DNA from 2 places in the Actimicrobium antarcticum genome. Region 2 is predicted to be linked to the other one. Evidence: riboswitches for the same ligand, from Rfam matches in the RefSeq annotation. Region 2 holds a riboswitch; the other holds the start of a gene.
What was found. Region 2 has a riboswitch for thiamine pyrophosphate ahead of thiC (phosphomethylpyrimidine synthase ThiC). Riboswitches for the same ligand answer to the same signal wherever they lie in the genome.
Positions count from the first base shown of each region.

Region 1 (15,280 bases), on a different contig from region 2:
CTACCAGACCACCGTGCGTTTTCATCAGCACGCAACCGGGCAACAACACAAGCTGGATATTCAGGGACTGTGCTCCTGTCCGGTCAGCGTCGACTGCAAGCATGTCGGTGCGTTGTTGATGGCCAGCCTGGAGCACAGCGCCTCCGTCAGCACCTCGGTGCGACCCGAACTGATCAGCTGGCTGGAACATGTGCGCGGACGGCTCACGCTCACCGATGGGAAAAAAACAAAATCAAAAAAAGCCAGCCTGGCACTGGCCTATGTGCTGGCACCATCGCGCTATGCACGGCATCACGAAGTGCTGTTTTTCAAGGCAGGCGTGGTCAGCGACGGCAGCATCCGCTCCATCAGCACCCCATGGAACAATGTCGAGAGCGCCCTGCTCAATCCGCCGCAGTTCATCGCCGAAGAGGATCTCGGCATCCTGCGCATGCTCTGGATGGGCCGCTCCCGGGCGAACTACGGCGGCGGTTTTGCACTGAGCGGCATCAATGGCGCTGCCGTGCTGGAAAAGATGCTGGCGACCGGGCGCCTGTTCGCGCAGGATACCGACGGAAAAATCACCATCGTGGCCCTGCATGCCGGTGCGTCACGCGCCGGTCGGATCGACTGGGACCCCTGTCCCGGCGACCGTCTGCGTCCGCAGTTGCAGACCGTCCCGTTCGCCACCAGCGTGATCGAAGTCGAGCCGTTTGCGTATCTCGATCAGGCAACGCATGAAGTCGGCCTGGTGGAGTTATCCTGCCCGGCGAACCAGATGGTGGAATTTCTTGGCATGCCGCCGATCGCGCCAGCGGAGGCGCCGGTCGTCGCTGCCGTATTGCGCCAGATCGCGCCGACCGTGCCTGTGCCACCGGTTGAACTGATGTCGGCGATCCGCGTCGTCGATAGTGAGCCCGTGCCAGTGCTGGCGCTGGACACGCTGCCGGTATATGCCCTGCATAACAAATTCTATGACGACAAATTGAAGCAGTTCGATCATGCCACCGTGCTGTTCGATTACGACGGCTTGCTGTTTGAAGTGGGTACGACCGACTCGCTGATGAAGACCCCTGACGGCGAAATCGTCCAGGTAAAACGTCATTCCCTGGCCGAAAAATCCCGCCTCGCCGAGCTGCGCCAATCCGGGCTGAACCCGGTTCCTCCGGGTTGCGTGTATGGCCCGCAGACGTTCCCGGCATCACTGTGGGGATTCAATGAAACAGACGCCTGGACAGATTTCATGCAGCACAACCTGCCGGGGCTGCGCGCGCAAGGCTGGCAGGTACATACGTCGCCGAATTTCCGTTTCAATATCATCGAGATCGACAGCATCGAAGGCCAGATGCATGAAGCCGCGGACGGCTGGTTCGACCTCGATATGGGCATCCGCGTGGGTGACCGGATTGTCCGGCTGGAACCGTTGCTGGCGGAGTTATTCCAGCGCGACCAGCGCTGGTTGAAAACCGGACTGGAGTCGATTGCCGACGACGAAGCGATCGAACTCAAGACTGATCGCGGCGAACGCCTGCGCTTGCGCGCCGATCGCATCAAGCCGGTCGTACGGGTATTGATCGACCTGTTCGATGGCGCAACGCCGGGTGCCAGCCTGCGCGTTTCCCGGCTTGATGCCGGCCGACTGGATGCCCTCAACGATACCGGCCGCTGGCAATTCCATGGCGATGACTCGATTCGCCAGCTGGCCCAGCGTCTGAAAAGCGGCGCGGGCATCAGCGAAGTGCCGGTCCCCAAAAGCCTGCAGGCAGACCTGCGCAGTTACCAGCAACAAGGCCTGAGCTGGATGCAATTCCTGCGCGAGCACAAACTGTCCGGCGTATTGGCCGACGATATGGGACTCGGTAAAACCATCCAGACGCTGGCCCATCTGCTGGTCGAACAGGAAGCCGGCCGACTCGACCGGCCAGCCTTGATCGTCGTGCCGACCTCACTGGTGCACAACTGGCAGGACGAAGCCAGACGCTTCGCGCCGAGCCTGCGCGTACTCAGCCTGCAAGGTGCCGGACGCAAGGACCAGTTTGACCAGATCGGCAATCATGACCTGGTGCTGACCACCTATGCCTTGCTGTGGCGCGACCATGAAATCCTGGCGCAGCACAATTACCATTTGCTGATTCTGGATGAAGCGCAATTTGTCAAGAATGCCAGCACCAAGGCCGCTGTCGCCATCCGCGACCTGAAGGCGCGCCATCGTCTGTGCCTGACCGGAACGCCGCTGGAAAATCACCTTGGCGAACTCTGGTCGATGTTCGACTTCCTGTTGCCGGGCTTTCTGGGCAACCAGAAGGACTTCACCAAACGCTGGCGCACGCCGATCGAAAAAGCCGGCGACACGGTGCGACGCGATTTGCTGGCGCGACGCATCCGGCCATTCATGCTGCGCCGGCGCAAGAATGAAGTGGCGACTGAATTGCCACCAAAAACCCTGATCGTGCGCCGCGTCGATCTCGACGGCACGCAGCGCGATCTCTACGAAACCGTGCGCACGGCCATGCACGAAAAAGTCCGGGCCGTCATCGCCGAACAGGGGCTGGCGCGCAGCCACATCGTAGTGCTCGATGCGCTGCTGAAATTGCGCCAGGTCTGTTGCGATCCGCGCCTGGTGAAGCTCAAGAAAGCCGAAGGTGTGAAGGAATCGGCCAAGCTGGAGTTGCTGCTGTCGATGCTGCCCGACATGATCGAAGAAGGCCGGCGCGTGCTGCTGTTCTCGCAATTCACGGGCATGCTGGCGCTGATCGCCACGGAGGTCGAAAAAGCCGGCATTCCGTACGTGCTGCTGACCGGCGACACCACCGACCGTGCCACGCCGGTGCGGCGCTTCCAGGACGGCGAAGTACCGTTGTTCCTGATCAGCCTGAAAGCCGGTGGCGTGGGCCTGAACCTGACTGCGGCCGACACCGTGATCCATTACGATCCGTGGTGGAACCCGGCTGCCGAGAACCAGGCCACCGACCGGGCCCATCGGCTCGGCCAGGAAAAACCGGTGTTTGTCTACAAACTTATTATCGCCGGCAGCATCGAAGAAAAAATCGTCGCGCTGCAGGACAAGAAAGCGGCGCTAGCCGAAGGCATCTTGTCAGAAGATGGCAAGGCCGCCGTGAAATTCTCGGGAGAGGATCTGGAAGCATTGTTTGCACCGATGCCGGCAGTCGGAAAATAGCTTGATTCAAGCTGAGCTGCAACGCCAACTCTTTCAAGGTGGGTTTCGAAAGCGTCGATTACGTTGCCGAATCGTTGGGCTTTGCAGCCCAACAGTCGGTAGTTTTCATGGTGAAATTTGCAGGCAATGCTCTCGTTGAAAGCGCTGGCTTTGCAGCAGAACGTGCCGTCGAAAACACAGTTTCCATCGATACCGGCAGGCGGGAATCGGGTTGCATCAAGCCCGGCACGACACCGCCGTTACGACTTCGACACTTACTTCCGGCTCCCTGCCAGCACCACCAGCGCACCCGCAACGCCGGACAGGATCGATCCGATCAACACGCCGATTTTGACTTCGTCGATCAACACGGCTGATCCGGCAAAGGCGAGCGATCCGATGAACAGACTCATCGTGAAACCGATTCCGCACAGTAGTGCCACGCCGTACAGCTGTGTCCAGTTACTGCCTTTGGGCAGCTGCGCCAAGCCAAACTTGATGGCCAGCGCGCACAGTCCCACCACGCCGACCTGCTTGCCGATGAACAGTCCGAGCGCCACGCCCAGTGGCACCGGATCGACCAGATGCTGCATGTCGAATCCCGCCAGTGACACACCCGCATTGGCAAACCCGAAGATCGGCACGACGGCAAACGCCACCCATGGGTGCAATCCGTGCTCCAGCTTGACCAGCGGCGACTTCCTGCCTTTGTATCCGACCACACGCAACGGAATGCAGAACGCCAGCGCGACCCCGGCCAGCGTTGCATGCACGCCTGACTGGTAGACAAAAATCCACAGGACAACCCCGCCGATGACGTAATAAATCAGGCGCTGTACACCCATCCGGTTCATCACGAACAGCACTGCCAGCACCGCCAGCGCACTCAGCAACATCGGTATCGACAGGCCGGTGGTATGGAACAGCGTGATGATCACGACCGCACCCAGGTCATCCAGAATCGCCAGCGCTGCCAGAAAGATTTTCAGCGACACCGGTACGCGTGGGCCGAGCAGTGCCAGTACACCCAGCGCAAACGCGATGTCGGTCGCGGCGGGAATCGCCCATCCACCCAGAGTCTGCGGACTGTTCCAGTTAAAGCCGACATAGATCAATGCCGGCACCACCATGCCACCCACAGCCGCGAATCCCGGCAAGGCCCGCTGCGACCAGCTCGACAGCGCACCGGTCAGCAGCTCGCGCTTGATCTCCAGACCCACCATCAGGAAGAACACTGCCATCAAACCATCATTGACCCAATGTTCCACCGACAGACCAAACAGGTCGCTGTGCAGGACGCCCAGATACGTCGTTTGCCATGGCGAGTTCGCCACCAGCATGGCGGCGACTGCAGCAATCATCAGGACGACGCCACCGGCGGCATCTGACTGGAAAAAACGCGTGATTGCGGAAGGAGAGCGGGAGGGTTTTATCATCGTTGGATCGGGACCATATTCAGGGGTAGGAGTTAATCAGACGCCGGTGCGGACAGGACTGCCCGCACGGTGACTTGATATGTCGTTTGCGGTTGCGGTTGCGGTTGCGGTTGCGGTTGCGGTTGTGGTTCTTATACACGACTAGCGTCGTTGTCAGTTCTCGCAACTCAAACAGTCGCACCGAAAAGCGCGCCCACGCCAGCCGTGACCGCCATCGCCAGCGCGCCCCAAAACGTCACCCGCCAAGCACCAACCAGCACATTGGCACCACCTACCCTGGCCGAGATCACGCCCAGCAGCGCCAGGAAAATCAGCGAGCTTCCTGCCACCAGCCAGATCAACGTGTTTGCCGGTGCAACCGCAGTCACGGCCAGCGGCAGCAACGCACCGATCGCAAAACTGCCGGCCGATGACAGCGCCGCCTGTACCGGTTGCGCACTGACGGTCTCCGAAATACCCAACTCGTCGCGGGCGTGTGCACCAATATCGTCGTGCAGCATCAGCTGTTCGGCCACTTGCTCGGCCAGCCCATGCTCGATACCGCGCGCCACATAAATCGCGGTCAATTCGCGCCGCTCGGCAACCGGATCGTCCAGTAGCTCGGCGCGCTCCTTGTCGAGGTCGGCGTTTTCGGTATCGGCCTGCGAGTGCACCGACACATATTCGCCCGCCGCCATCGACATCGCCCCCGCCACCAGCCCGGCTACACCAGTCATGAGGATGCTGCCCTGGCTGGCATTGGCGGCGGCCACGCCGACCACCAGACTGGCTGTAGAAACGATACCGTCATTGGCACCGAGTACGGCGGCGCGCAGCCAGCCGATATGCTGGGTGCGATGGCGTTCTTTGTGGCGCATGGGAGTCCTTTCGTTGGTCATTGTGCTGAATTGCTGAATCATTCTTTGTGATCGTTGCTGCCTGGAGGTTTGCCTGCATCGCGTCATGCTGAAACGGCAGCGCCGGTGCACGGCTGTCGATTGTATAGGTGGGCAACTCGGGTGACGTTTTTTGATCGTGTGCGATTTGATTTCACTCGGTGGATTGGACCGGTTCAGCTATTCCAAGCAGGCCGCGGCCTGATGCAAAGCCGCATGCCGAAGATCCTTGCGCGAGCGTTTGTCTGTCTCCTGAAAACCGCCTGTTTACCTCATTGGCAACACGATACAAAAACTCGTTCATGTCCATGGATTCCGATCTGGTTATGGCTTACCATCAACTGAATGCTCTTTGCAAACTTGCTGCAGGTTGTGAAATATGTCGAAACAAAAATCGACACGTTGCTGGAAAACGTGTGTTTTCCGATGTGTCTAGTTTTGCCAAAAGCAATCCCGAAGGCGCCCCTTCAGTTGATCTGAAGTTCGCCGCATCCTTTCCACCGGCCCTCCGATGCCACGCACAAAAGGGTTAGCCTTGATTGCTGCACCGATACCTGATTCCGAAGACGCTCGCCTGTGCGCCCTTCAACGACTCGACATTCTCGACACCGAGGCTGAGGAAGGCTTTGATGCATTGGTCAAAGCCGCCGCGCTGGTGTGCGACGCTCCGATTTCCCTTTTCAGTCTGGTGGACACTGATCGCCAATGGTTCAAAGCCAGCATCGGACTCGGCGATGTCAGGGAGACACCCCGCCACGGCTCATTTTGTTCGTATGGCATCTTGCAGGATGGACTGTTCGAGGTGCCCAATGCGCTGGAGGACGAGCGGTTTTCCGATAATCCTCTGGTCGTCGGTGATTCGCATATCCGGTTTTATGCAGCCGCACCGCTGGTGCTGGCATGTGGCGCACATGTAGGCGAACTATGTGTCATTGATCGAGAACCCCGCACGCTCGATCCTCAGCAACGCAAAGTCTTGTTGCAATTGGCGAAAGCGGCAAGTCAGTTCATGGAGATGCGCAGGATCGCGCGCGACACAGAACACAGTGCAGCACAGTTTCGGGCGTTGAGTGCGGCGTCACCCACCGGCATTTACGCGACCGATATGCACGGTGCGTGCACCTATACGAATGCCGCCTGGCAGCAGATTTTTGGCATGACCGAGACACAAAGCGTCGGCACGGGTTGGAAAGCGACCTTGCATCCGCAGGATGCACCCAACGTCTTTGCCAACTGGCAGGCCTGTGCCGAAACCGGTCAAAAGTTTGACATGGAGTTCCGCATCCACCAGCAGAGCGGCGAACTGCGCGTCGTGCGTAGCACTGCCGGCGCGATCCTCGATGCGCAAGGGCTACGTACTGGCTATGTCGGTACCGTCGAAGACATGACGCAACAATCCCACGCAAAGCACGCGACCGAATCGTTGCTTGGCATGATCAAGGAGCACTTCGTCGTTTCGGTCGGAGATCTTTCCTCCCGCATCACCGAGGTCAACGACGCGTTTTGCGATCTCAGTGGCTATCCACGTACGGAACTGTTGGGACAAGATCACCGCATGGTGACCTCGGGCGCCCACTCTGCATCATTTTTTTCTGAAATGTGGGCGAAATTGGCGCAAGGCGAGTCCTGGCACGGTGAGATTTGCAATCGCAAAAAAAACGGAGAACTGTATTGGATGTATAGCATCGTAGCTCCGCTCAGAGGCGCTGATGGCGCGATCGAGCGTTACGTTTCCGTAAGTCGCGACATTTCACAACGCAAGCAGTTCGAAGACCAACTGCGTAAAAGCCAGGTCTTCCTCGACCGCACCGGCCGCATGGCTGGCGTCGGCGGCTGGGAGGTAGACCTGCGCTCGAATAGCGTCTATTGGTCCGATGAGACGTGTCGTATTCAGGGCGAAGTACCCGGTTATACGCCCACATTGGAAGAGGCCATCCAGTTCTATTCGACAGACTCGCGTCCTATCATTCAGGACGCGGTGAACAACGCGGTGACGACCGGCCAGGGTTGGGATCTGGAACTGGAACTGGTGCGCAGGGACGGGGTGATCGTCTGGGTACGTGCCATGGGCTCAGCCGAGTTCGAGTATGGGCAACCTATCCGGCTGCTGGGCGCATTCCAGGACATTACCGAAGCCGTGAAAACACGCCGGCTCATTGCCCGTATTCATGACCGCATGCAATTGGCGACGGGCGCTGGCGGCATCGGGGTTTGGGAATATGACCTGATAACAGGCACCCTGGTCTGGGACCAGTTGATGTATCGGCTATTTGGCCTTGAACCAGATAGCGTGACAGATACCTACAGTTTGTGGACGCGCCACCTGCATCCCGACGATCAAAAGAAGCCCGAAGTTGCGTTGCAAAAGGCACTTGCTGGCGAGCAGGAATTTGCGCTTGAATTTCGCATTATCTGGTCAGATAAGAGCGTGCACGCCATCAAGTCCACGGCAATTGTGGAGCGTGACGCCAAGGGCACTGCGTTGCGCATGGTCGGAGTGAACTGGGATGTGACGCATGAGCGCGAAACCGAGATCGCCCTGGCCCAGCAAATCGAGCTTCTTCGCATCACCATGGAATCCATTGGTGACTCGGTCATCACCACGAATGCGCAAGGCGACGTCACATGGCTCAATCCGGTGGCCGAACGGATGACAGGCTGGACCATTTCCGATGCACAAGGACGCCCGCTGGTCGACATTTTTCATGTGGTCCATGAGCAGACCCGTTTGCTCGCCGAGAACCCGATCGAGACCTGCCTCAAGCTGGACAAGATAGTTGGTCTTGCAAACAACACCGTGCTGATCTCGCGCGACGGCATGGAGTTCGGCATCGAAGACTCCGCCGCCCCGATTCGCGACGCGCAAGGAACCGTACTGGGAGCCGTACTGGTGTTCCATGATGTGACCGAGCAGCGCCGCCTCTCTGGTGAAATGAGCTATCGCGCCACGCATGACGCATTGACGGGTCTGGTCAATCGGGTAGAGTTCGAATCCCGTCTGCGTTCTCTTTTGCAAAAATCGCATGACGACGGCAGCGTCCACGCTTTGTTATACGTCGATCTGGACCAGTTCAAGCTGGTCAACGACGCATGCGGGCATACCGCCGGTGATCTGTTGCTGCAGCAGGTGAGTCGTTTGATGGGTGACGTGGTTCGTGCGCGTGACACCCTGGCCCGATTGGGTGGCGACGAGTTCGGCATCATCCTGGACCATTGCAACGGCGAGCAGGCCCAGCGTGTCGCGCAGCAGATCTGCGACCGCATGGATGAGTTCAGGTTCCAGCATGACGGCAGACGTTTCCGGGTTGGCACCAGCATCGGGCTGGTAGCAGTCAGCAATAGCTTTGCCAATACCGCCGCAGTCATGCAGGCAGCCGACACGTGCTGCTACGCCGCCAAGGAAGCCGGCCGCAACAGGGTGCATACATGGATTGATAACGACCAGGCCATGCAAGTACGCCAGGGCGAAATGCACTGGACAACGCGTATCGAACAGGCGCTGGACGAAGACCGTTTTGTGCTGTACGCCCAGCGGTTGCATTCACTGGAAGGTGGCGTGCACGGCATGCATGCTGAAGTGTTGCTGCGCATGCTGGATACCGACGGGTCCATCATTTCGCCGGCAGCGTTCTTGCCCGCTGCGGAGCGGTTTCATCTGGCGACACGCATCGACCGTTGGGTGTTGCGAAAGTCGATTGCCTGGCTGGAAGCGCTGGGACCGAATCACGCGATCCAGCTGCTGTGCATCAATTTGTCGGGTCAAAGCGTGGGCGACCGCGCCTTTCACCGCCATGTCATGGAAAGCCTGTCTGCATTACCGGCCTCGTTGTGTGAACGTTTGTGCTTCGAGATTACCGAGACTGCTGCGGTGACCAATCTGGCCGATGCGGCGGTATTCGTGGATCAGGTTCGTGCCCTGGGCATCAGCGTTGCGCTGGATGACTTTGGTGCCGGTGCGTCATCTTTCGGCTACCTCAAGCGGCTGCATGTGGACTACCTGAAGATCGACGGCCAGTTCATCAAGGACTTGCTTGACGACCCTCTGGATGATGTGGCAGTGCGGTGCTTTGTGGATGTTGCCAAGGTCATGGGCATCCAGACGGTTGCCGAATACGTCGACAAAGCGCCAGTGCTGGAGCGGGTCAAGGAGCTGGGTATTACTTATGCTCAGGGGTTCTTCCTGCACAAACCGGAGCCCATTGAACGCTTGCTGGAGCTGCCGCAAGTGTCTTGACTGGCCGGGCGTGCACGGTTTGAACCGGCGCGTGGCGCCATGCACCGCATCAATCCGCCATCGTTCCATACACCACACGACCCGCGTGCTACACTCCGCTCCTGCTAGGGGTCCTGAAAGCATCAGCTTTCGGGTGAGATTTACCCTTTGAACCTGATCTGGATAATGCCAGCGAAGGGAAGCGACAGGCCCCCTCCTTCGACCGCTTCTTCGCTGCCACCAGTGTTTCCACACTTGATAGAGCGAACCATGCCGGTACCGAACCTCCGCCTGACCCGAATTGCCTTCCTGGTTGCACAAAGCCTCCTCGTCGCCTCTGCCGCCCACGCACAAACTGCCACACTAACTACCGAACAAACCTTGCCCCAAGTGGTAGTCTCCGAGACCGCTTTGCCACGTGATACCGGACGCAATGCCAGCGTGGGTGGATTCGGCACTGCGCCGCTGCTGCAAACGCCGGCAGCCGTCAGCGTCATCAGCCAGCAACAACTACAGGATCTGCAAATCCGTCGTATCGCCGATATCAGCCGGCTTGATGCCAGCCTGAACGAAGCCTATAACGCAGTTGGTTACGCCGAACAATTTTCCATTCGCGGTTTCGCCCTCGACAATGCATCGAGCTACCGCAAGGATGGTTTGCCGATTGCGTCGGATGCAGCGATCCCGTTCGAGAACAAGGAACGGGTCGAAATCCTGAAAGGATTATCGGGACTGCAAGCCGGTATCTCGACCCCGGGCGGCATCATCGATTTCATTACCAAGCGCCCCACCGCGACACCGCTGCGCTCCATCCTGCTGGAAGCCAGTGAACGCGGCACCGTCTACGGATCGGTCGACTTTGGCGGCAGGTTTGACGACAAGCGCTTCGGTTACCGGATCAACGCCGCCGCCGAAAAAATCCGCTCGTACGTCAAGGGTGCCGATGGCGAGCGCCAATTTGTGTCGGGCGCCTTCGACTGGCAGATTTCGCCCAAGGCATTGCTGCAGATCGACCTCGATACGCAGCACAAGTCCCAGCTCACGGCACCCGGCTTCCAGCTGCTCGGCGGCACCGACCTGCCCACCGGCGTTTCCGCCAAGACCATGCTCAACAACCAGCCCTGGAGCAAGCCGGTCGTGACCGACAGCACCAACGTTGGTCTGCGCTTTGACTACAAGTGGAACCAGGACTGGAGCAGCACCATCGCCGTCAACCGCCATCGCCTGCTGCGCGACGACTACGCCGCCTTCCCGTACGGTTGCGCATCCGCCGGGCTGTTCCCGGGTTTCTGTGCCAATGGCGACTACGACGTGTACGACTACCAGAGCACCGGCGAAGTAAAAACACTGCTATCGACAAAAGCCTCGCTGCAAGGCAAATTCGCCACCGGTGCCATCGTCCATCAGGTCACTCTGGGCATGGACACCTTGCGCCGCCGCGATGAATTTGGCGACTGTGTGTATGGCACGCTGGATTGCGCCGGATCGATGGCCAATGGCACCAGCAATATCTATCAGCCTGTTGTGGTCCCGGCCTCCACCATTTCCACCGGCCCGGTCATGCTTCAGCGCAAAGGCAACGAGCAATCGCTGTTCGTGCAAGACATCCTGACGCTGTCGGAGCAAGTCAAACTGCATGCCGGCCTGCGCCACACCCAGATTGAACGTACCCAGTTCGGCACCGCCTTCGAGCGCAGCTACGTGTTGCCATCGGTGGCGCTGGTAGTCAATCCGCTGGCCAACTGGACATTGTATGGCGCCTACTCGCAAGGTCTGGAACACGGTGGCGTCGCGCCGCTGCTGACCACGAACGCCAACCAGATTCTCGATCCCTCCAAATCGCGCCAGCAAGAACTCGGCGTCAAGGCAGAGCTGGCGGGCAACTGGCAAATGTCGGCAGCACTATTCCAGATCACCAAGCCGCTGGAATATACCAACAGCAGCTTCACGTACCTGCGCAATGGTGATGCCGTCCATCGCGGTGTGGAACTGGCAACCCAGGGCAAAATGACCCGTGACCTGACAATCGGGTTCAGCGCCACGGCCTTGCAGGCGCGCCAGCGCAATACCGATGATGCGGCCCAGAACGACCAGCGCGTGACCAACGTGCCGGACTTCCGCTCGGCGCTGACGCTCGACTACGCGGTGCCCACCATCGCAGGCCTGAAGCTCAACGGCGCATGGAATTATTCCGGCAACAAGGTGTTCAGTCCTGACAGCGTGGCGCGCATCACGATCCCGTCGTATCACCTGTTCAACCTCGGCGCGCGCTACCTGACCTCGGTCAACGGCACGGCCACCACGCTGCGTGCCAACGTCGACAACGCGTTCGACAAGTTTTACTGGCGCGATGCGTCGTCGGCACTGGGCGGGTATTTGCTGGCTGGCGCGCCGAGGACCTTCAAGGTGTCGGCGCAGTTTGATTTTTAATGTGACGTAAGCCGATGCAGCACGAGGATCACAGTGTGCCGCCGCTGTCGGCATGCTCAGGCACGGGCAAAAAAATGCGCGCCGTTCTGGCGCGCATTGTTTGATTCAGGTGCCGTCACCGACACCGTACCTCATTACCGCCGATTGACTGCAGTCGGCTTATTTGTTCGTATTCTTGTGGCTTTGGCGACCAGCTTCGACGTGCTGCTCGTGCGTACCGCCGCGTGAGCTACCCTGGCTACCGGATCGGCTGCCTTCCCCGCTGTCGGACTGTTTGTTGTCGCCCTTGTTGCTTTGACGACCAGCATCGGTCTGCTGATCGGAAGTCCCGCTGCGGGAAACACCGCTGGATTTTTCCGAACTGCCCGATTGGCTACCGCTGGTATCGGATTGCCTGTTGTCGTTCTTGTGGCTTTGGCGGCCGGATTCGACATGCTGCTCATGCGATCCGCCTTGCGTGCCAGAACTGCGACCAGAACCACCCTGTTCCCTGCCCTGCATCGCGTCCATCTCCTCTTGTGACTGCTTACCTTTTTGGTTCGTCGACATTACCATCTCCTTCGAGTTGAGTTAAGAGTTCACGGTAAAAGGGAGGTGGTCAACCAGGTGACCGGACTCCGCTGGACCGGATGGCAACCCGTCAAGGCAGCGCCATCGGTAGCGATACTAGGCGCTGGTTTTGGGGGTCGCTATCGGAGAACAGGACAAACCCGTGTCAGAAAATGACACGTCGAATGAAAGAATCGGTGAAGTTCTTTTGAGGAATTTACCGCAGGACAATGTCAAGGTTCTCAGAGATTTTCGACCTGCAACACAGGCCCGCAAATTGCCAGCGAGCCGGCCGTTAATGCACGCACAAATTCGTCTGGTGCCAGTGGTCGATAAAACAGGTAGCCCTGCGCGATGTCACATCCCTGACTTTGTAAAACGCGCAATTGGGCAAGCGTTTCGACGCCTTCCGCGACCACCTGCATCCCGAGCGCGTGCGCCATGTCGATAATGGTCTTGGCGACCGAGCGGTCATCAGGCTGATCGGTCAGTCCGTCGATAAAACTGCGATCAACCTTCAATTCCCCGATCGGCAATTTGCGCAAGTAGGCCAATGACGAATAACCGGTACCAAAGTCATCCACGCTCAAGGTAACGCCCATCGATTCGAGTTGCAGAAGCCGTTCGCGGACCTGATCGACACGCTCCATCAGCGCGCTTTCGGTCAGCTCGATACTGATGCTGTAAGCCGGCACGCCGGAGCTGGCGATCACGGCGGCAATGTTATCCACGAAGCGCGGTTCGCGCAGCTGATGTGCGGACACATTGATGGCGATGGGCGGCACCGCAATGCCCATCGATCGCCAACACGCAATCTGTCCTGACACCATCTCGAAGACACGGCTGCCGAGGATGGAAATCAGACCGCAGCCTTCGGCCACAGGAATAAATTGCGCTGGCGCTACCTCTCCCAGAACCGGATCGTGCCACCGCACCAGTGCCTCGGCACCAATGATCGCACCGGTCGCCAGGTGGATCTTGGGTTGATACTCCATGCGCAAGCACCCGCCTATCAGTGCCAACCGCAAACTGGTCTCCAGCGCCATGCGTTGCATGATCAGGACTTTCATGTGATTGGCAAAAAACTGGTACTGATTGCGGCCGTCGTCTTTTGCGCTGTACATCGCGGTATCGGCATTTTTCAGCAAACTCACGGAGTCGTTGCCGTCTTCCGGAAACATGCTGATGCCAATACTGGCCGACACGAACAGGGTGTTCTCATTGACCTGGAATACCGTTGCCATGAAGTCGACAATGCGCGCAGCCACGACATGGACATCGTCCACCGACACATTGCTCAGCACTGCCACAAATTCATCCCCGCCGAGGCGCGCCAGCGTGTCGGAATCACGCACGCTTTTTTTCAACCTTTCTGTCGCTTGCTTTAACAGCATGTCTCCGACGTCATGACCAAGGCTGTCATTGATGTTCTTGAAATTATCGAGATCAATGAACAGTACCGCTACCCGGTGGTCACCGCGTCGTGCCTGGCAAATCGCATGGTCCAGACGGTCGGAAAGCAATGTCCGGTTGGGTAACCCGGTCAATGCGTCGTGGGTAGCGAGAAACTCGATCCGGCGCTGTGACTCCCGGACATGCGTGATGTCACGCGAGATTGAGACGTAATTGACGAGGTCGCCAGCATCATCCTTGACCGCATTGATGGTCAGCCATTCAGGATAAATTTCGCCATTCTTGCGGCGGTTAATGATTTCGCCTTGCCAGGCACCGTCGTTGCGCAAGCCCCGCCACATGTGTTCAAAAAACTCCGGCGCGTGCTGACCGGACTGCAGAATGCGTGGCGTTTTTCCGATGACATCGTCGATGGTGTAATGCGTAATTCTTGTGAAGGCCGCATTGACCGTAAGGATGACGGCATGGGGGTCGGTGATGACGATGGCTTCGCCGGAACGATCAAATACTTTGGCAGCAAGCCGGAGCTGTTCGTCGGCGTGCCGTTTCAGGCTGCTGTCGCTGGCCTGGGTGCACACCGATGTGACGACACCGTCAAGATCGAACAACGGAAAGCGCATACTCTCCAGCCTGACCGCACGACCACCGATCGTGACGTCGTCGAATGAGTGCGTCACGCCTGCACTGGCGATCGTCTCCAGGTCGCAGCCACGCAATACCTGACCAATGTCTGCACCAAAGAGCTGATGATCGGTTTTGCCAATGACCGTGGCCGCATCGACATCGAACAATTCTTCGAAGCAGCGGTTGACGAACTCGTATCGACCTGCCACATCTTTCAGCATCACGATCGATGCTGAATGGTTCATGATGGCCAGCAAGCGTCCTTCGCTTTCCCGGATTTTCTCTTGTACCGACGCGAGTTCGGCCGACTTGGTTTTGCTTACCTCGATGACGTTGGTCAATATCCGGATAATCCCCTCCAGTTCTTTATGTGAATCTGGGAGGCGCTCCGGTTGCGCTACCGGTTTCGTGGAAGTGATGGGGCTGTTCGCCGGATCGGGTACGCCGTGACTGAACGGTCCGGCGAGCCCCGGCGTGGACACGGCGCCGGCAACGTTTTCGCTGCTCTCGATAATTGCCTGAACTCTTTTCATGATGTCGCTCATGGCGTACGGCGCTCCCTGTCTTCGTGCCGACAGCAGGTGCGATTTGTACCGAACCGGGA
Region 1 covers NZ_BAAAZE010000012.1:24,172-39,451, forward strand. Annotated here, with positions in the region: gene ABD720_RS14460 (DEAD/DEAH box helicase) at 1-3,157, shown strand, start outside; gene nhaA (Na+/H+ antiporter NhaA) at 3,412-4,572, opposite strand; gene ABD720_RS14470 (VIT1/CCC1 transporter family protein) at 4,740-5,429, opposite strand; gene ABD720_RS14475 (PAS domain-containing protein) at 5,983-9,681, shown strand; TPP riboswitch at 9,778-9,878, shown strand; gene ABD720_RS14480 (TonB-dependent siderophore receptor) at 9,931-12,090, shown strand; gene ABD720_RS14485 (hypothetical protein) at 12,250-12,639, opposite strand; gene ABD720_RS14490 (putative bifunctional diguanylate cyclase/phosphodiesterase) at 12,882-15,209, opposite strand.
Region 1: another riboswitch for thiamine pyrophosphate. It lies ahead of ABD720_RS14480 (TonB-dependent siderophore receptor); the one in region 2 lies ahead of thiC (phosphomethylpyrimidine synthase ThiC).

Region 2 (15,280 bases):
AATTCCGGAGCACGCTGATCGCGACCTTGGTTTTCGGTGCGCCACGCATTGCACTCCGCAAGCCGTTTGCGGGGTCAGAGTAATTTTTGCGAGACCCCTGCGAAAAAAACTCTGACACCGGAAACTGGCTTTTGCAGCTTGCTGCCTCCGGAATTAATTAGGGTCCGAGTCAATTAATCCCACCCTCACCCCCCGCCAATCGCCCGCACCACATCCACCCGGTCCCGGCTCGTCAGCACTCGCTCGCTCCACAAATGCCGCGGTACGATTTCCCGGTTCACCGCTACCGCGAGCGACTGCCCCGCCAGCGCCAGCGCATCGATCAACTCCTGCAGATGCTGGCCCGGCGCAATCCGGTGCGGCGCGCCGTTGAGTTCAATCTCGATCATGCTGGCACCCATCACTGTTTGCGATAGAGTTCCGCGCCGCTTTTGACGAACTCAATCGATTTGACTTCCATCCCCTGCTTCAGCGCAGCAACGTCGCTGATGCCTTGCTTGGCCGCATAGTCCCGCACCTCTTGCGTGATTTTCATCGAGCAGAAATGCGGGCCGCACATCGAGCAGAAATGGGCAACCTTGGCCGAGTCCTTGGGTAGCGTTTCATCGTGGAATTCGCGCGCTTTGTCGGGATCAAGCCCGATGTTGAACTGGTCGTCCCAGCGGAATTCGAAGCGGGCTTTCGACAGCGCGTTGTCGCGGATCTGTGCGCTCGGGTGTCCCTTGGCTAGGTCGGCGGCGTGGGCGGCGATCTTGTAGGTGATGATGCCGTCCTTCACATCCTGCTTGTTGGGCAAGCCCAGGTGCTCTTTCGGCGTGACGTAGCACAGCATTGCCGTGCCGTACCAGCCGATCTGCGCGGCGCCGATGCCGGAGGTGATGTGATCGTAGCCAGGTGCAATATCGGTGGTCAGTGGTCCGAGCGTGTAGAACGGTGCTTCGTGGCATTGCTCCAGTTGCAGGTCCATGTTCTCCTTGATCAGGTGCATCGGCACGTGACCGGGACCTTCGATCATGACCTGGACGTCGTGCTGCCAGGCGATCTGCGTGAGTTCACCGAGGGTTTTCAGTTCGGCCAATTGCGCTTCATCGTTGGCATCGAAGATCGAGCCCGGACGCAAGCCATCGCCGAGACTGAACGAGACGTCGTAGGCTTTCATGATCTGGCAGATGTCGTCGAAGTGGGTGTACAGGAACGATTCTTCATGATGCGCGAGGCACCATTTGGCCATGATCGAACCACCGCGCGAGACGATGCCGGTCAGGCGTTTGGCTGTCATCGGCACATAGCGCAACAAGACGCCGGCGTGGATCGTGAAGTAATCGACGCCCTGCTCGGCCTGTTCGATGAGCGTGTCGCGGAAAATTTCCCACGTCAGGTCTTCGGCCTTGCCGTTGACCTTTTCCAGTGCCTGGTAAATCGGCACGGTACCGATCGGCACCGGTGAATTGCGCACAATCCATTCGCGGGTTTCGTGAATGTGCTTGCCGGTGGACAGGTCCATGACATTGTCACCACCCCAGCGGATGGCCCAAGTCATTTTTTCGACTTCTTCGCCGATGGAGGAGGTGACGGCCGAATTGCCGATGTTGGCGTTGATCTTCACCAGGAAATTGCGGCCGATGATCATCGGTTCGATTTCGGGATGGTTGATGTTGGCAGGGATGATGGCGCGGCCACGGGCAATTTCGGAACGGACGAATTCTGGCGTGATCTCGGCAGGGATCGCGGCGCCGAACGACTGGCCCGGATGCTGGCGCCCCATCAGGTCGGCGAGGCGATTGCCCATCGGGCCGGACGCCTTGAGCTCGTCGAGATATTCGCGCCGGCGCATGTTTTCGCGGATGGCGACGTATTCCATTTCGGGGGTGATGATGCCCTGGCGGGCGTAGTGCATCTGGGTGACGTTCTTGCCGGCGAGTGCACGGCGCGGAGTGCGCTTGAGGTTGAAGCGCAGCTCGGCCAGCGCCGGATCGTTCAGTCTTTCGATGCCATAGACGGACGATGGTCCATCGAGTTCTTCGGTGTCGTTACGCTCCAGAATCCATGGCAGGCGCGGGGTCGACAGGCCGCTGCGGATGTCGATGACAGCGTCCGGATCGGTGTAGGGACCCGAGGTGTCGTAGACATAAATCGCCGGATTTTTTTCAGCGCCGAACGAGGCGGCGGTGTCGGACTGGGTGATCTTACGCATCGGTACGCGCAGGTCGGGACGCGAACCTTGCACGTAAAACTTGCTGGAATTGGGTAATGGCTGGACTGCTGCTTCATCGACGATGGCGGTGCTGGCGTCGAATTTGGCGTTGAGTTTGGCTTCGGGTTTTGCATCAACGTTGGCGTTGATCGTGGAGTCTAAGAAGCGGGCTTTGTCGTTCACGGTGTTCCTTTGCTTTAGCGAAAAAGCGAAGGAATGGCGGATCGTGGGGTACGCTCCGTAGCTTCCCTTCGCTGGCATTATCCAGATCAGGTTCAAGGGTATTTCTCACCCGACCGCGCATGTTTTGCGGTAAGGACCCCTAGCTTGGTGTTGCGGTATTACGGTATTGCTGTCGCCGTGATGCACGGCGAGTCGCTAATACTAACCGGATTCTGGCCGACGCGACAGCGGGTTTCTGCAGGGTTCATCCTATAATGCGGACTTCCTTTCCCTACCAGACACCCATCATGGAATTAGCCAAGTCGTTCGAGCCCACCGAAATTGAAAAGCACTGGCGGTCCACCTGGGAAGCGCGCGGTTATTACAGCGCCACCATGGATGCAGACAAGCCCGCCTTCAGCATTCAATTGCCGCCCCCGAACGTCACCGGCACGCTGCACATGGGGCATGCGTTCAACCAGACTATCATGGATGGCCTGACGCGCTACCACCGGATGCGCGGCTTCAATACCGCCTGGATTCCCGGCACCGACCACGCCGGTATCGCCACGCAGATCGTGGTCGAGCGCCAACTCGATGCGCAAAAGCTGTCACGCCATGACCTCGGCCGTGAGAAATTCGTCGAGAAAGTCTGGGAATGGAAAGAACAATCCGGCTCGACCATCACCGGCCAGATGCGCCGGATGGGTGCGTCGACCGACTGGGAGCGCGAGTACTTTACGATGGACCCGAAGCTGTCGGGCACGGTCACCGAGGTGTTCGTGCGCCTGTTCGAACAGGGCCTGATTTATCGCGGCAAGCGTCTGGTGCACTGGGACCCGGTACTGGGCACGGCGGTGTCGGACCTGGAAGTGGTGTCGGAGGAAGAAGACGGTTTCATGTGGCATATCCGCTATCCGCTGGTCGATGGCAGCGGCCACCTGACGGTGGCCACCACCCGTCCCGAAACCCTGCTGGGCGACGTCGCCGTGGCGATCGATCCGACCGATACGCGCTACGTGCACCTGATCGGCAAGATGCTGAAGCTGCCGCTGTGCGACCGCGAGATTCCGATCATCGCCGACAGTTATGTCGACAAGGAATTCGGCACCGGTTGCGTGAAAATCACGCCGGCGCATGATGCCAACGACTATGCCGTTGGCCAGCGCCACGCCCTGCCACAGATCAATATCTTTACGCTGGATGCGAAGATCAACGAGAACAGCCCGGTTAAATACCAAGGCATGGACCGCTTCGTGGCACGCAAGGAAATCGTTGCCGATCTCGATGCGCAAGGCTTGCTGGAGATCGTCAAGCCACACAAATTGATGGTGCCGCGCGGTGACCGTACCGGCGTTGTGATCGAGCCGATGCTGACCGACCAGTGGTTCGTGGCGATGTCGAAACCGGCGCCGGAGGGTACGCATTTTCCAGGCAAGTCGATTGCCGAAGTGGCGCTGGAAAAAGTGGCCAGCGGTGAAGTGAAGATGATTCCGGATAACTGGACCACGACATATAACCAGTGGCTCAACAATATCCAGGACTGGTGCATCTCCCGCCAACTCTGGTGGGGTCATCAGATTCCGGCCTGGTACGACGATGACGGCAAGATTTATGTCGCCCGTACCGAAGCCGAAGCACAGGCCCAGGCACCCGGCAAGACGCTGCGGCGCGATGCCGATGTGCTGGATACCTGGTTCTCGTCGGCGCTGGTGCCGTTCTCGACCCTGGGCTGGCCGGAAGAGACGCCGGATTACAAGATGTTCCTGCCGTCGTCGGTGCTGGTGACCGGCTTCGACATTATCTTTTTCTGGGTGGCGCGGATGGTGATGATGACCACGCACTTCACGGGCCAGGTGCCGTTCAAGACGGTGTATGTGCATGGTCTGGTGCGCGATGGCAGTGGCCAGAAAATGTCCAAGTCGAAAGGCAACACGCTCGACCCGATCGACCTGATCGATGGCATCGACGTCGATACGCTGGTCGCCAAGCGCACCACCGGACTGATGAATCCGCGGGACGCCGTGAAGATCGAGAAAGCCACCCGCAAGGAATTCCCGACCGGCATCCCGGCCTTTGGTACCGATGCGCTGCGCTTCACGATGGCCAGTTACGCCTCGCTGGGCCGCAACATCAATTTCGACCTGGCGCGCTGCGAGGGCTATCGCAACTTCGGCAACAAGCTGTGGAATGCAACGCGCTTCGTGCTGATGAATACCGTCGACAAGGACTGCGGCGTGGAGGAGCGCGACGAGGCCGGCTATCTGGAATTCTCGGCAGCCGACCGCTGGATCACATCGCTGCTGCAGCGTACCGAAGCGGATGTGGCGAAGGGCTTTGCCGACTACCGTTTCGACAATATCGCGTCGTCGATCTACAAGTTCATCTGGGACGAATACTGCGACTGGTATCTGGAACTGGCCAAAGTGCAGATCCAGCATGGCAACGAGGCGCAACAGCGCGGCACCCGCCGGACTTTGTTGAAAGTGCTGGAAACCACGCTGCGTCTGGCGCATCCGATCATTCCGTTCATTACCGAAGAATTGTGGCAAACCGTGGCACCGCTGTCGGGGAAATTGCTCAAGCCCGAGGGCGATTCGATCATGATGCAGCCGTATCCGGAAGCGCAGCCGCACAAGATCGACGAGGCCGCCGAAGCCTGGATGGCGCAACTCAAGACCATGACCGATGCCTGTCGTAACCTGCGTGGCGAGATGCAACTGTCGCCTGCCGTGCGGGTGCCATTGATCCTGGAAACAGCTGCCGGCGCGGATGCCGCGCAGTTGCAATCGTTTGCACCGTATCTGCAGGCGCTGGCCAAATTGTCCGAGGTGCAAGTGCTCGACAAATTGCCGGAATCCCCTGCCCCGGTGTCGATCGTGGGTAATGCGCGATTGATGCTGAAGGTGGAAATCGATGTCGCCGCCGAGCGCGAACGCCTGCTCAAGGAAATCACGCGCCTCGAAGGCGAGATCACCAAGGGCCATGCCAAACTGGGCAATGAAGCGTTTGTGGCGCGGGCGCCGGCTGCGGTGGTGCAGGCGGAACAGGCTCGTCTGGCGGGCTTCACCAGCACGCTGGAAAAATTGCGGGAACAGTTTGCGAAATTGCCTGTAGGCTAATTGATTCTGATGAGGAGACATTCATGATCGAGACTAAAAAACTGGCAGCACTGACTGCCGGACTACTGATGGCTTGCGGTGCCATGGCGCAGAGCACGCCGGTGGGACTGTGGAAAAGCATCGACGACAGCACCGGCAAACCGAAGGCACTGATCCGCATCACGGACAGCAACGGCGAACTCAAAGGCAAGATCGAGAAACTGTTCTCGCCACCGCCGAATGATCCGAATCCGAAGTGCGACAAATGCGATGGCGCCAACAAGGATCAGCAGATTATCGGAATGACGATTCTCAATGGCATGCGCGCCGACGGTAGCGACTATGCGGGCGGGACGATACTCGATCCGAACAATGGCAAGGTTTATAAAAGCAAGATGACGCTGGCTGATGAGGGCAAGAAGCTGAATGTGCGCGGGTATATCGGGGTGCCGATGCTGGGGCGCACGCAGATGTGGGTGCGGGAGGAGTAACGGGGGTTGTTGAGGGGGCGCGCTGCAGAGGCAAGTTTCCGCTGGTGATGTGGTTTGCGTAAGTTGGAAAAAACCGCCGATGCGCGACAACTGGCAGTTGCAGGCAGCGATTAATAAATGAGGCAGGTATTGCTTGCGCCTCCCCGGCAAGAGCGGGTGGTGCGGTTTTTGCGGATACGGCAAGCTGAAGAGGCCAGTTTGCGGGGTCAGAGTTTTTTTTCGCAGGGGTATCGCGAAAATTACTCTGACCCCGCAAACGGATTACGGAGTGCGGCCGTGGCGCTCCGGTAGCTACCTTCGCGGTTAGCCGGCTACGGGATTGCGCAAAGCTGTCGTGCCTGACGGGCAGCGCCGGTCGCGATCTGCGTGCTCCGGAATCCGCAAGCAGGGTCAGAGTAATTTTCGCGGTGAAGCGTTGCGAAAAAAAACTCTGACCCTGGTTGCTGGCGATGTGGTTTGCGGCTGCTACGAAAAACCACTGATGTTGTTCGCAGCGATTAATAAATACAGCAGGTATTGCTTGCCCCCGGCAAAAGCGGGTCGTGCGGTTTTTGGGGACATGGCACGCTGCAAAAGCCAGTTTCCGGGGTCAGAGTTTTTTTTCGCAGGGGTATCGCGAAAATTACTCTGACCCCGCAAACGGATTGCGGCGTGCAGACGTGGCGCACCGGCAGCTACGTTCTCGATCAGCCGGTTGCGGAATTGCACAGAGCTGTCGTGGCTGACTGGCAGCGCCGGTCGCGATCTGCGTGCTCCGGAATCCGCAAGCAGGGTCAGAGTAATTTTCGCGGTGAAGCGTTGCGAAAAAAAACTCTGACCCTGGTTGCTGGTGATGTGGTTTGCGGCGGCTGCGAAAAACCACTGATGTTGTTCGCAGCGATTAATAAATACAGCAGGTATTGCTTGCCCCCGGCAAAAGCGGGTCGTGCGGTTTTTGGGGACATGGCACGCTGCAAAAGCCAGTTTCCGGGGTCAGAGTTTTTTTTCGCAGGGGTATCGCGAAAATTACTCTGACCCCGCAAACGGATTGCGGAGTGCAGCCGTGATGCCCCGGCAGCTACGTTCTCGATCCGCCGGCTACGGGATTGCACAAAGCTGTCGTGCCTGACGGGCAGCGGCGGTCGCGATCTGCGTGCTCCGGAATCCGCAAGCAGGGCCAGAGTAATTTTCGCGGTACAACTTGCGAAAAAAAACTCTGGCCCTGGTTGCTGGTGATGTGGTTTGCGGCGGTTGATTAAATCCGACGGTGCGCGACGGCTGGCAATTGCAAGCGGCGTGGGTTTGCGGAGGCTGCATGCTGAAAAAGCCAGTTTCCGGGGTCAGAGTTTTTTTTCGCAGGGGTATCGCGAAAATTACTCTGACCCCGTAAACGGATTGCGGCGTGCAACCGTGGCGCACCGGCAGCTACGTTCTCGATCCGCCGGCTGCGGAATTGCACAAAGCTGTCGTGCCTTACTGGCAGCGGCGGTCGCGATCTGCGTGCTCCGGAATCCGCAAGCAGGGTCGGAGTAATTTTCGCGGTAAAGCGTGCGAAAAAAAACTCTGACCCTGGTTGCTGGTGATGTGGTTTGCGGCGGTTGGTAACAGCGGGCGGTGTGGTGTGAGAGAACTGGCAGGGAATGAAGTCGCTCGCTAACGCTAGCGACAACACTCCATCAACCAATACTTCTTACACAAATCCCACCGTCAACCCCGGCAAACTCACCCCCGAAAACGCGGTCGTCCAGGTCTGTCCGCCAGCAATCGGATACGCCTCGGTCCAGGTGCCGGTAGTGATGATCTCGCCGGCAGTCAGCGGTGCGAACTCCGGTTGTGTCTGCAGCAGCTTGTGCAAATGCATCATGGCATGCACCGGGCTGTCCAGCAAGTCGGCGCCGAATCCGGCACCACGCAACGAGAACCCTTCACCCGAGTCCAGCGACAGCGATACGCTGGAATTGGTCAGGACTTCAGCGAGATTGCGGCGCGAGGCAGCCGACAAGATGTGCGGTTCGCCAATGATCAGCGAGCCATGCAGGCCGAACGCGGCGACCGCATCGACCGGCTCGAACTGCCAGTCGGCGAACGGGCAGACGATGATTTCGAAACCATGCGCCATCCATTCGATGCAGGCGGCCAGTTCCGTCAGGGAGGCATTTTTTGCGGGGGTCTTGCCGAGTTTGAAGACGATTTCGGGTTCCAGACGCGGCTGGACGGCACCGACCAGACTCTGGAAAGCGCGGTTGTCGTCGGCAAAGCGCACGGTGGAGTCGTACATGGTGGCCCAGACCGGGACATCGACCAGATTCTGGCCACCGAACTTGCTCCAGACCTTGCGATTATTGAAGCCGATCTTGCGACCGACCGGCTGTTCGCCCTGCGCGATGCGGATGTCGAGGATGCGTTTGGCGACTTCGTAACCATCGGACATGGTCAGCGCGGTATCGACCGACAGGCGCGGCATTTGCGCCGAGTTGGCGCGGGCGTCCAGCAACTGGTGGGCGTAACGATTGGATAGTGTGGACATCAGCATTGCGGACTCGCTTAGGTAGGAGTGAAAACAGTCAGACTATTTTCAGCTACCGCAACGTATTACACAAGCGCCATGATCAGGCATGTTGTACCAGCCAATCTGACAGCAATTGCTGGAATCGTTCAGGTTGCTCCATCAGGAAAAAATGGCTGGCGTTCTCGAAAATTTCGGTGCGGACATTCGGCAGCCCGTCGCCCAGCCAACCGGTGGCCGTCAGCGAACAGATCGGATCGCTGGCGCCCGCCATGACCAGTACCGGCTGGTGGAGTCGCGCCAGCTCAGGCAGCGTGTCATGCTCCTGGCAGGCCGTGTTCTGGCGGATGTAGCAGGCCGGCAAGCGGGTTTCGCCGCCGATGAGGCGTTCAATCGCGGCGACCCGTTCGGGCTGCTGATTGAAAAAATCCGCCGAGACAAAGTTCTGCACCGAATGGCGCGCATGGTCGGCCCAGTTCATGCGCCATTCGAGCGCATCGCGCATGTTCAGCAAGACCCGCCGGCCCAGCGGGTCGAGCCGCGCAAACGAGGCGCACAACACCATCGACAGCACCCGTGCTGGCGCGAGCAATGCCATCTGCTGCGCGACTGCGCCACCCATCGACCGGCCGACCACGTGGGCCCGCTCGATCTGCAGATAATCCATCAGCCCGAGCGTGTCGCGGGCCAGGTCGGCGGTGCTGACCGGCTCATCGACCTGTGTGCTGTGCCCGGCGCCGCGATTGTCGAACGCAATGACCCGGTACGACTGGCGCAATACCGCGACCTGCGCCAGCCATGCGCTGAGATCACCGGCCAGTCCGTGGATCAGCACCACGACCGGGCCGCTGCCTTCATCGAGGTAGCGCAGCGCGTAGTTACCGACGGGTGCGAATTTCAGGTCGAAGTCCATGGGATGTCTTTCTCAGGTGATGCCGAGATGGGATTGCAGTTGCGCCTGCTGCTGGCGGAAATCGGCGTTGCTGCCGGCAAACACGACGCGGCCGGTATTGAGCAGCACCACGTCGTCGGCCACTTTCATGGCCAGCCCAAGATTCTGTTCCACCAGCAGGATGGCGATTTGACTTTTGAGCTGTTCGAGCACGTCGCCGACTTCGCGCACGATTTGCGGTGCCAGGCCTTCGGACGGTTCGTCCATCAGCAGCACGGACGGATTGGTCATCAGCGCGCGACCGATTGCCAGCATCTGCTGTTCGCCGCCGGACAGGCTGGCGGCAAGCTGGTGCTGGCGCTCGCGCAGGCGCGGGAACATCGCATGGACGTCATCGCAAGTCCAGCAGCGCCGCCCGGCCGGCGTGTGCTTGCGTGACGCCACCAGCAGGTTTTCACGCACGCTCAGGCTGCCAAAAATACGCCGCCCCTGCGGCACCAAGCCGATGCCGGCGCGACTGATCTGTTCCGGCGTACTGCGCGCCAGGTCGATGCCCGCCAACAGCACCCGGCCTGAACGCGGTGGCACGAAGCCGGCGATCGCACTGATGCATGTCGACTTGCCGGCGCCGTTGCGACCCAGCAGCGCCAGCACCTTGCCCGGCGCCAGTGCCAGCGAGACATCATGCAGTACGTGGCTGTCGGCGTAGAACGCGTTGAGGTTGTCCAGTTCGAGCAGGTTAGTGGCCAAGGTAAATCTCCCGGGTACGCGGATCGTTGACGACTTGCTCGCGGGTACCACCCAGGATGACTTCACCGTAATGCAGCAGCGTGATCCGGTCGGCGAAGGCCAGTGCGACCTCCATGTCGTGCTCGATCATGATGATGGTGATCTTGCGGTCGATCTGGCCCAGCAATTGCCGGATGGTGTCACGCTCTTCGGCCGACAGGCCGGCCAGCGGTTCGTCGAGCAGCAGCACTTGCGGCTCCTGCGCCAGCGCCATGGCGATTTCGAGCCGGCGTTTTTCGCCGTACGAGGTTTGCTGCAGCGGCAACGCTGCCTTGTGGCCGAGGCCGACTGCCTCCAGCACCGCATGTGCGCGCGCCGTCATCGTCCGTTCATCGGACAGGCTGCCCCAGTGCCGCCAGCGGCGCGGCGATTTGCCAAGCAGCGCCAGCATCACGTTGTGCAACAGCGTGTCCTTGCCGAACAGCGTGACGATCTGATAGGTGCGCGCCAGCCCGTGCTGCGCCCGGCTCGCGGTGGGCAGGCGCGTGACATCGCGCCCGAGCAAGCTGATGCGGCCGCTGTCGGACCGAAAATCCCCGGCGATCAAATTGAACAAGGTGGTCTTGCCAGCACCGTTCGGGCCGATCAGCAAATGCCGTTCGCCCTGCTCCACCCGCAGGTCGACGCCGCGCGTGACCTGCAGGCCGCCGAAGGCCTTGCTCAGGCCGGACAGTTCGAGTACCGGATTCATGCGCGCTCCTCCTTGTGCCGCCGCCGTTGTTGCCACCGCTGCCATAGTTTGGCCACGCCCGGCACGATACCGTTCGGCACGAACAGCACGATAAACAGGAACACGAAACCCAGCAGCATGATCCAGCGATCGATGTAGCCGCTGGCGATATTTTTCAGCAGCACCACCAGCGCGGCACCAACCACCGGCCCGGCCAGCGTCGCCGGTCCGCCGGCGATGACCATCAGCAGCATCTCGGCCGAGTTGGCCAGCGCCAGACTGTGCGGGCTGATGAACTGCTGGTAATAGACATACATCAGGCCTGCCACGGCACCGAAAAATCCGCTGATCGTAAACGTGATCCAGCGGATCAGCCAGACATTGAATCCCAGCGCACTCATGCGGCGTGGCTGATCGCGGGTACCGCGGATGCTGGCGCCGAACGGCGAACGCACCCATAACGCGACCACTGCCCAGACCAGCAGGAACACCAGCAACGTGAAGTAATAGAAATGGCTGGCCGGCCCGAGGTCGAAGCCGAACGGATGCGGCCGGCTGATGCCGGACAAACCATTGTCGCCACCGGTGACGCTGGCCCAGCGATAGGCAATGCCCCACAGTATCTGGCCCAGTGCCAGCGTGATCATCAGGAAACCGATGCCGCTGGCGCGCAGCGCAATGAGCCCGAACACCCCCGCCACCACGGTCGATCCGGCCAGTGCCGCTGCTGCTGCCGACGCCTGGTCCCACTGCAGATTGAGCATCAGCCAGGCGCTCGAATACGCCGCCAGTCCAAGGAAGCCGGCATGGCCGAGCGAGGTCAGCCCGGCATAGCCGACCAGCAGGTTCAGGCTCAGTGCAAACAGCGCGGCGATCAGCGCCTGGCTGGCGAGGTTGGTGTAATAGTCGCTCCCGGCCAGCCAGGGCAGGATCGCCAGCAGCGCGATGAAAATGAAGAGCAATGCGCGTTTCATGCAGCAATCCTTCCGAACAAGCCACGCGGACGCACCGCCAGGATCACCACCATCGGCAGGAACAGGATGATGTACGCCAGGTCCGGGAACAGCGCCTGGCCAAAACTGTAGATGAAGCCGATCACGAAGCTGCCGACGAACGCGCCGGCCAGGCTGCCAAGACCGCCGAGGATGACCACGACCAGCGCCAGTGGCAGCATGTCGGCATCCATGCCCGGATACACCGACAGAATAGGCGCGGCAATCACGCCGCCGATGCCGGCCAGCGCCGCACCGAGGCAGAATACGATGGTAAACAGGCGCGAGGCCGGGATGCCGATGCCGCGCGCCATTTGCATGTCATCGACGCTGGCCCGGATCATCATGCCCAGCCGGGTCTTGTCGAGCAGCAGCCACAGGCTGATTGCCAGCAGGATTGCAAAGCCCAGCACGCCTAGCCGGTAGAGCGGAAAGACCTGACCGAACAGGCGCGTCGAGCCGGCCAGGAAGGCCGGGGCATCGACCGGCTGCGGATCGCCGCCCCAGGCCCACAAACTGAAATCGGCAATGATGAAGGCAATGCCCAGCGTGGCCAGTACCTGGCCGAGGCCGTTGCCGGCAAGCCGGCGCAGCACCAGCCGCTCGACGACTGCACCGAGCGTGCCGACGGCCAGCCCGGCCGCCAGCAACGCCGCGAAAAAGCCGTAGCCGTGCGTGATCACGCTCAGGCCGACGTAGGCCCCGAGCATGAAGTAAGCGCCATGCGACAGGTTGGCGATGCGCATCAGTCCGAAGATCAGCGAGAAGCCCGCCGCCAGTGTGAACAGCACGCCGCCCAGCGCAAGGCTGTTGAGACTTTGGATCAGCCAGAATGACACGCCTATTTTTCCAGGTTGGCAGCGACCGGATTGTCACGCGAGTACACCGGCGCGGCCAGGAAATCCTTGCGGCTGTAGGTCCAGAATTGCGAGACATCGGGATACGTCTTGATGATGCTGTTGACCAGCTTGCCGTCCTTGCGCTCGACCTTGCGGATATAGACATTCATGATCGGATTGCCCAGCGCATCGAGCTTGAGCAGGCCGCGCGGATCGCCCGCCACCTGCACATTGCGCAACGCCGCCATGAAGGCCGGTTTGTCTTCGATCTTGCCACTGACGGTTTTCAGGGCTTGCTCGAGGATCAGACCGGCACTGTAGGCACCGAGCGCGTAGTAACCCGGGTCCTGCTTGTATTCGCGGTTCATGCCCTGCACGAAATGCTTGTTGGCCGGATTGTCGATGGTGGCGGCGTACCAGCCTGCCGAAATCACGCCGAGCGCTTCATCGCCCATCGATTTCAGGATGCCTTCGTCGACGGCAGTCATCGACGCCAGCAGCGGGATCTTGCCCTTGAGGCCGTACTCGTTGTACTGCTTGATGAATTTCAGTCCGTTGCCACCGGCAAAGCTGACGAAGACCGCATCGACCTTGGGATTGATCTGGCCGATGTAGGTGCCGTAGTCCGCCACGTTCAATGGCGACCAGAGTTTCTGCACGATCTTGCCGCCGTTTTCCTCGAAGGTGCGCTGGAAGCCTGCCACGCTTTCATGCCCGAATGAAAAGTCGTCGCCGATGATGGCAATGCGCTTGTACTTCAGTTCGCGCGCCGCGTATTCGCCAAATGGCTGGGTCGGCTGGGCCGAGGTGCCGACGGCGCGCACGAACCACGGATTGGGCTTGCGCTGAGTCAGGTCTTCGGCCGCGGCCGACGGCGAGATCACCGGGATCTGCGCCTTGCGGATGTAGTCGTCGACCGCCAGTGCCTCGAAGGCAGCGAGCGGACCGATGATCACCTGCACATTATTTTTTTCGACCAGTTCCTGCATCTTGGTCTTCGTGATCGCCGGCTGGCCGGCACTGTCGGCAACGAACAGTTCGACCTTGCGGCCGGCAATCATGTTGTTGCGCTCTTTCAGGAACAGTTGCAAGCCGTCTTCCATCTGCTTGCCGCCGGCTGCCAGCGCGCCGGATTTGACGGTGAGGAAGCCGACCCGGATCGGGTCTGCCGCAGCGGATTGGGCCGGACCGGTAAAAAGGGCAGCGACGGTAGTCGTGACTGCGGCGAGGGTCAGGATTTTGTTCAGCATGACGTGTCTCCTTGATTGATTTCCATCAAATATTTTTTGACCGGGCTTCTTTTTAGCGACTTTGCAGTGCGTCTTTCGCCTCTCTTTAATATATTACCAAATAAAAAAAGATGGTCGCTTATTATTTTATTCAGGTAGTTTTCGGCAGCCAGACGCCGTTTCTTGGATGGTGCGATGCGCAATTGATGGTGTTTGCGCTTTTTCGTGATGTATTACATAATCCAGAAAAGCAAACTCCTGATATTTCAAATGCCGACCATTACCTTGCCAGCCAGTCCTCTCCAGAACACGGGCACGCCGCTCCTGCGGGAGTCGGCCTACGCGCAATTGCGGGCCGACATCCTGAGTTGCGAACTGCCACCGGGCGCCGAAATCCGCGAAGCCGAACTGGCTGCGCGCTTTCAGGTCAGCAAGTCACCGGTGCGTGATGCGCTGATGCGGCTCGAACGCGAAGGCCTGGTCATTTCGACACCGCGCCAGGGTTATCGGGTTGCGCCGATTTCGGTCACCGACGTGCAGGACATGTTCCACCTGCGCGCCGCCCTTGAACGGGCCTGCATGGAACGCATCGTGCGCAATGCCAGCGATGCGCAACTGCAGGCGCTGGAGTCGTTTCGCCAGTTCGATCCGGCACAGTGGAGCGATGGTTTTGTCGGCTACAACCGCAGTTTCCATCACACGCTGGCGGCGCTGGGCGGCAACCTGCGCATGCAAAATCACCTGATCGATCTGATCGACCAGATGGAACGCGCGGTACGGGTCAGTGTCAGCAATGTCAAAAAAGGAAATCCCGAATCACTGGTCGACGAGCATTGCCAGCTCATCGATGCGCTGCAGCAGCGCAAGACCAAACGCGCCGAGCGCGCCGCCGAACAGCATATTTCTGCCGCCGCGAAACGCGTCAATGACGCCATTTCGCGGTTTGCCATCGTCAATTAGTCCATCGCGTTTTCAATCAAGGGGAAGTCAGATGTCCAGCGTTTTGAATACCAGTAACGGCGTGCCGGTCCACGGCCTGTTCATCGACGGCCACGCAGTCGCCGCCACCCGTGCCGACCTGCTCGACGTGATCAATCCGGCGACCGGCGTGCTGCTGGCGCAGATCAGCCATGCCAGCGATGCCGATGTCGACCGGGCGGTACAAAGTGCCGCAACCGCATTCGAGAGCGCCGAATGGAGCACGATGTCCAACCGCACCCGCGCCAAACTGGTCAACAAGCTGGCCGATGTGTTCGAAGCCAACCTCGAAGAAATTTATCATCTCGAAACCCTCAACAACGGCCGCTCGCTCAACGAAACCCGTGCCCAGGTGTCACGCCTGCCGGACTTCCTGCGCTACAACGCCGGCCTGGCGATCGCGCGACGCGATTCGGTCATCCCGGTCGATGGCAATTACCTTAATTACACGCTGCGCA
Region 2 covers NZ_BAAAZE010000003.1:153,341-168,620, forward strand. Annotated here, with positions in the region: gene thiS (sulfur carrier protein ThiS) at 186-389, opposite strand; gene thiC (phosphomethylpyrimidine synthase ThiC) at 401-2,344, opposite strand; TPP riboswitch at 2,424-2,528, opposite strand; gene ABD720_RS02590 (valine--tRNA ligase) at 2,665-5,478, shown strand; gene ABD720_RS02595 (DUF2147 domain-containing protein) at 5,502-5,948, shown strand; gene ABD720_RS02600 (hypothetical protein) at 6,414-6,656, opposite strand; gene ABD720_RS02605 (hypothetical protein) at 6,666-6,962, shown strand; gene ABD720_RS02610 (2-keto-4-pentenoate hydratase) at 7,618-8,460, opposite strand; gene ABD720_RS02615 (alpha/beta fold hydrolase) at 8,537-9,346, opposite strand; gene ABD720_RS02620 (ABC transporter ATP-binding protein) at 9,359-10,075, opposite strand; gene ABD720_RS02625 (ABC transporter ATP-binding protein) at 10,065-10,805, opposite strand; gene ABD720_RS02630 (branched-chain amino acid ABC transporter permease) at 10,802-11,758, opposite strand; gene ABD720_RS02635 (branched-chain amino acid ABC transporter permease) at 11,755-12,615, opposite strand; gene ABD720_RS02640 (ABC transporter substrate-binding protein) at 12,618-13,865, opposite strand; gene ABD720_RS02645 (GntR family transcriptional regulator) at 14,115-14,804, shown strand; gene ABD720_RS02650 (aldehyde dehydrogenase) at 14,836-15,280, shown strand, end outside.